DNA from 2 places in the Viridibacillus sp. FSL R5-0888 genome. Region 2 is predicted to be linked to the other one. Evidence: riboswitches for the same ligand, from Rfam matches in the RefSeq annotation. Region 2 holds a riboswitch; the other holds the start of a gene.
The links. Region 2 has a riboswitch for cobalamin ahead of MKY02_RS14060 (Ig-like domain-containing protein). Riboswitches for the same ligand answer to the same signal wherever they lie in the genome.
Positions count from the first base shown of each region.

Region 1: it holds a riboswitch for cobalamin, as region 2 does, so the genes downstream of both, MKY02_RS04475 (hypothetical protein) here and MKY02_RS14060 (Ig-like domain-containing protein) in region 2, are expected to answer to the same signal.

Region 1 covers NZ_JBBPAU010000001.1:889,843-893,072, reverse strand. Annotated here, with positions in the region: gene metE (5-methyltetrahydropteroyltriglutamate--homocysteine S-methyltransferase) at 1-220, opposite strand, end outside; cobalamin riboswitch at 426-615, opposite strand; gene MKY02_RS04475 (hypothetical protein) at 752-982, opposite strand; cobalamin riboswitch at 1,238-1,428, opposite strand; gene MKY02_RS04470 (VOC family protein) at 1,827-2,249, opposite strand; gene MKY02_RS04465 (YjfB family protein) at 2,422-2,604, opposite strand; gene thiD (bifunctional hydroxymethylpyrimidine kinase/phosphomethylpyrimidine kinase) at 2,701-3,230, opposite strand, start outside.
Region 2 covers NZ_JBBPAU010000001.1:2,816,927-2,820,156, forward strand. Annotated here, with positions in the region: gene MKY02_RS14060 (Ig-like domain-containing protein) at 1-908, opposite strand, end outside; cobalamin riboswitch at 1,138-1,316, opposite strand; gene MKY02_RS14065 (DUF4083 family protein) at 1,561-1,740, shown strand; gene MKY02_RS14070 (ABC transporter ATP-binding protein) at 1,810-2,589, opposite strand; gene MKY02_RS14075 (CAP domain-containing protein) at 2,727-3,230, opposite strand, start outside.

The DNA of each region.
Region 1 (3,230 bases), 1.9 Mb from region 2:
TTGCTGCTAAATCTAACATACGATCGTAGTATGTAAAATCACCTACGGTTACTAAGTCAATCTTTGCATCTAGCTGAACTTGAATATTTGCTAATCTATACTCTTTCATCTGAGCTTCGAATTGTTGTTCACTTATTTCTTTTGACCAAAAAGCTTCGATAGTTTTTTTCCATTCACGATTAGGCCCGATATATGGATATCCAATAACTGTACTTTTCATCTTTCAATCCTCCAATTCAATAAAAAACCACCAATTAATGAAAAACATTAAAAGGTGGTTGATGATTTTTAATATAGTAAATATCGAAAAAAATCAGGAATAATAAAAAATGACACACTATTCCCTTTCAAATTCGCTTATCGTACTAGGATATAATAATCCTTGAAAAAATCTCTCTAACACCTCCTATCCGCGTAGGTTTTTTGGTGTGTACTAAACTAAGGCAGGTCTCCTGGCTTGTCATCATCGCTTACTTTTCCTTCCCATCACAAATCTAACAGTGGATTTTAAAGTTTGCTCCAACATACAGTTGCGGGACAGCATCGGATTCTAACCGATTTCCCTTTTAAGCGACTATCTATTTAAGATAGCGCACCTTAGCCTACACGATATTCAATTGTTCACTTACTATAACACACAAACTATAAATTGTTCAGTATATTCTAAATATAAAAATAATTATATTTTATATGATTACCAAACCGTTAAATACAGTTTTTTTAGTATAATTATTAGTTACACTTTCATCTTTTAATCAATACTAGCTTCAATCAAATCATGTGGGTAATATACAAGTTCGTTATATACACTTGTATAAGCCTTTTCTAGCTTTCCTAATTCTTCTTCAATATTTTCAATTTCACAATTTTCAATGGAGCTTTCAATCACGTTCTTCGCCTGTAATAAAGTACAAACTGTATCTGTTACTTGTGAGAGCATCACCATCGATTTTAACTGTAATTTAAACTCTTCAATATTCATTCATATTCCCCTTATCTGTTCAATAAAAAAACACCTTTTATCAATTAATAAAAGATGTTTTTATGATTAATTAATATGTTCCCTGTTTCGACAATACATACTAGAATAAACGTTTCTAAACAGAAAAACAGAAGTTTTAATCGCTTCTAAATCCTCATTAGTCCAAACGCTTTCTCTAATACGCTGTCGTACAGTGATCATATAAATAGGGTTTCTATTCATTATCACATAACACCTCCTATCCACGTAGGTTTTTGGTGTGTACTAAACTAGGCAGGTCTCCTGGCTTGTCATCATCGCTCACTTTTCCCTTCCCATTACAGTTCTAACAGTGGATCTAAAAGTTTGCTCCTACATACAGTTGCGGGACAGCATCGGATTCTAACCGATTTCCCTTTTAAGCAGCTATCTATTGAAAATAGTGCACCCAATTCTACACATTATTCAGTTGTATCACCATCTTACCATAATGTAATACAAATATTCATAATATTATTTACATGTAATTTAAAAAAGGATTTATGTTGAATATAAATTATTGATTGAATTTTCGATAGAATATTAGTATTTCTGTATACTAATAGCAAAGTGTATGCTTCTTATTATAGATATAAATGATTTATTCAATGGGGTGTTTAAAATGGAGGGGTTCTATTTTCAACTACTATTTCAAAAAAATTTGATATTATTTAGATAAACCATATTAATGTGCCAAAATATATTTTATAAAGAGCAAGCAACTGTTCTAAAATTCAAACAGTTGCTGTTGTTTATACAATGTTCTTTTATTCATCTTATTAAGGCCTGGACAGTACTGCAAAAAGTTTTATCTAATACCAATATATTAAGCTTCTTCACCCTCATGGCTAAATTGCCATTCGATACCAAACTTATCCTTTAAACTTCCATAGCATTTGCTCCAAAATGTTTCTTGTAGCTCCATACCAACTTTACCGCCAACTTTTAGTGCTTCAAAAGCAGATTTAAGTTCTTCTTCATTGTCACTAACAGCGGCTAAGCTAACATTATTCCCTAATATAAAAGGAGAACCAGGGAAAACATCCGAAAACATAACATTACTTCCAAGTATGTTTAGTCGAGTATGCATGACTAAATCTTTTGCTTCCTCTGGTAAAGTATATTCAGGATTTTGTGGCGAATCACCAAAAGTCATAATTTCTGGTTTCTCTGTGTTAAAAACCTCTGCATAAAACTCCGCTGCTTCGCGACAATTTCCATTAAAATTAAGATACACATTAATAGCCATTTAGCACACTCCTCTTTTCACTTTATATTGTTTCAAACATAATTACATTCTAATTTTATATTTCCAACATATAGTAGTCAAATTTTTCAGTTATATAACTCGTAATTAGAATTTTTTCAACCCAATAAAAAAAACCACGTACCACAAAGTTGAAGTACGCGGCATAAGCAAATCAGACTTGGACGTCAATAGTTGCCCCTTTATAAGGGTGCGCCGCTTGAGCAGGCTCTGGCATTGCTTCTAATAGCTGTACAGCTGCTGTCGCTTGCATATTCATCGAATTTTGCAAAACGCTCATTTGTACGGTTTGTTGAAGCTGTGCAAGATCCATTGACATCATAGAGTTAATATCCATTAGTATCACTCCCTTATCTTTAATAGTATCGGAAATTCCAAGATATTATTAAATGCATGCAAAAAATCCATTGTAATATTTACATATCCAAGGGAACTATCTTTCATCGTAATTCGTAGAAAGCTCTGAACTTTCAATTGTAACCGTGCAGTCCGTTTCACCATATTTGCCATAAGCCGCATGATAAGTAGGACCTACACCTTGTTTAAAACCAAATGAATGGCGGATGCCTGCTGAGATGAATTTTTTCGCCTCAATAACAGCTTCTGGTACAGCTTGACCTTTTGCTAAACCCGCTGTGATTGCTGCGGAGTATGTACAGCCCGCACCATTTGTATGGATTGTATCGAATCGTGGCGCCTCCAACAAATAGAATTGTTCACCATCATATAATACATCAATTGCAGGGCCTTCTAATCGCCCGCCTTTTACAAGTACATATCGTGGTCCTAATTCGTGTAATTTCTTTGCCGCTACTTTTAAATCTTCTACAGAATTTAACTCCATGCCGTCTAGTAAATAAGAAGCTTCTGGCATATTCGGTGTGATGATCGTTGCTAGAGGAATTAGTTGCGTACGCATCGCTTCCATAGCATCTTCTTTTAATAATGCGGAACCGATTTTCC
Region 2 (3,230 bases):
GAACCATCTTCTAATTGATAATCATCAATCATTTTTTCAAGAATGTTAACTTTTTTACCGTCTTTTTCATAGCTCCATTTGTCAGCTGTTAAATCTTCTCCAGCTGTAGCTAGTCCCATAATAATACTTGCCATTGAGTTTGAATTATCTACAAAACCATCTTTTTGATATTTTGCATGAATACCATCTACTGCTTTTTTAATAGACTCGTTAATTGTTTCATTGGACTTATCAGTATTATTTAATAACGTTAATGCAGTTAAATTCCAACCTGTTACATCTAAGTCATCAGATGAACCAAATCCAGAGAATAATCCTGAATTATTTTGTTTCTTTAAAATTACTTCTAAATGTTTGGCTTTATCATAGTCTGCATTTGCTAAGCCTAGCGCAATTGATGCCCAAGATTCACCGTATGCTGTGAAAAAACTACCATCAGCCTTTTGTTTGTTTTGTAAATCTTCAACAATGTTGCGTTGTCCAAGATTTGTTGGATCTAATCCTAGAATATATGCACCAATAATAGTACCTGCGTCTTCATTTGAAGTGCTTGAAGTAGCCGCTTTTGGTTTCATCCAATAAGATTGTTCACTAGTAACTTCTGAGCCCTCTGCCCACTTGTAGTTTTTAATATCCATGCCTAGTGCATACATTGCGGATAATGACCAGTAGCCACTGTGGGAACTGATTACTCTAGAACTAATAGTTTGGTTGTTTATAATATAATATTGTTTTGCCTTCTCTAAAGAGTTCACTAGTTTTTCTTTGATTACTTGTGGTGATGTTGTTTGAGAAGTATGGTCTTCATTGTTTACTACCATATTATTTTCAGCTTGAGCTGTAAACGGCGATAATAGTGATAGTAGCATAACAAAAGCTAACACCATACTAGATGAACGTTTTAACATTTGAATTCCTCCGATTTTATTTAGATTTGTTGGATTCGGAATTCGGCTTTTTCATGCTAGTCGACTATTTAACTCTTACTCATATATTAAATGTTGGAAATTAAAAGTTCTTAACAATGAAAAAAGCTATTTCTCCATAGAGAAATAGCATAAATACAAAGAAATATAGGACAACAGTATTGTCTAATATAGATTGTTTTGCCGTAATCTCACTTTATTCCGAAGAGTAGATATACGCTATGAATTAGATAGGTCTCCTGGCTTATGCATCAATTTACTTTAAGGACCTTCCCGTATAAAACAGTGGTATTTCCTTATTTCATCAGCATTTACAGTTGCGGATACAGCTTCGGCATTTCACCGAATTCCCTTTTATGTATGTACTACATCTAATTCTGGCATACAATATTCACTTAATATAAACTTATCATAATATTGGAAATTAATCTATCGCATTATGATTAGTTTTTGATATTTTACTCATAACACATCAAATAATTATACAAATAAAGAAAGAAACGTATGTGTATTTATTTCAAAATTGTATTTATCGATGAATCTTTTAATATGTTAATCACATAATTCCTGTTACACATGTTAAAATTGAATTAATATCCTTTTTAAAAGCATGTATGGTTGAAGGAGGGATGAATTGTTTAATGTTGGAGATATGCTAATAATTATTGTCATTGCTTTAATGATATTAGGTACGATTTCTTTTATGCTATTTATTAGAAGAATCATTATAAATACAACTCCTAAGAATGAATCTACCGAACTAAATGAAAAATTGGATAAGATTATCATGTTATTGGAAAAGCAGTCTAAATAATTATTATTCAAAATACAAAACTAGCTGTTGTATCTAATACTAAATTCAACAGTTAGTTTTTAAGTTCATTTAATCCCGCTTTGATAATAATGGACGATTATTGTACCAAATAACTTCTACTGGAATATCGAAAAATGAAGAAAGCTTTTCACTTGTTAGCATATCGATTGTACTTCCAGAAGCAAATACTTGGCCCTTTTTTAATAATAATGTTTTCTGAAAAACCGGTAGAATTTCTTCAATATGATGTGTGACATAGATTATTGTTGGTCCGCTTTCTAAAGCTGCAATTTCACCAATTGTTTTTAACAATTGTTCTCTAGCTATGAAGTCAAACCCAGTAGCAGGCTCGTCTAATATGAGTAACTCTGGATCATCCATTAAGGCACGACCAATCAATATTCTTTGCTTTTCTCCTTGCGATAAAGTTTGATAATCACGATCGGCGTATTCAATACTCCCTAGTTTTTTCAATATACTTATTGCCTTTTCCCGAATAACCGGTGTTGGCTTTTCATATAGACCAATCGAAGCAAAAGCACCTGAAAGAACGATTTCAAATGCACTATCATTGGGATTTAATTTTTGTTGAAGTCCTGATGATACGAGGCCAATCTTCCTTCTAAGCTCTTCTCCTAAAACGGATTTCCCAAATGTTCTTCCTACTACCTTTAAATCACCCTTTGTCGGAAAATAATAAGAACATAGCATATTCAACAAAGCTGATTTGCCGGCTCCATTTAAACCGTACAATACCCAATGCTCCCCTTTTTCTATTTGCCAATTAATATTTTCTAGAATCCATTGCCCTTCTCGTTTCAAACATACCTCTTTCATATGTAATACCATTTCAAAAACCCCTTTATAGATATTCATTTCATTATAACTGAATATTCACTAAACAAGAGGTTGAGAGTGAGAAAATTGTTAAGAAGTTCTCCAAATAGAAAACCCCTCATGTGGTTAGACAAGAGGGGGGGTTATAGCTATTTTGCAAAAATTTGAGTTCCATATGTTGGATATTGAGCGTTTTTACCTGAAACAACAATACCTATTCCAACTTTTTGATAATTAGGTGATAGTATATTTGCTCTGTGACCAGGGGAATTCATCCAACCATTCATAAAGCTTGTTGCAGTAGAATAACCTGCTGCAATATTCTCACCTGATGCATATGTGTTATAACCTGACCCTTTCAGGAGGTTAGACCAGCTTCCATAAGTTGGACTTGTATGACTAAAATAGCGATTTTTCTCCATATCTAATGAACGAATGATCGCTAGCTTTGTAAGCTTAGGATCTTGTTTTAAAGGTTTCAGTTTCTTTTTTGCACGTTCTTTATTTAAAATAGTAACTATTTGATCTTGCATTTTTTTATTTCCTAAATCAATGTAACTGTCGACAAATTTACCAGATTTAATCCAGTATGTCTTGCTACCTTTTTTGACTTTGATCCAACCATTTGTATTTGCAACACTCACTTTATAAAT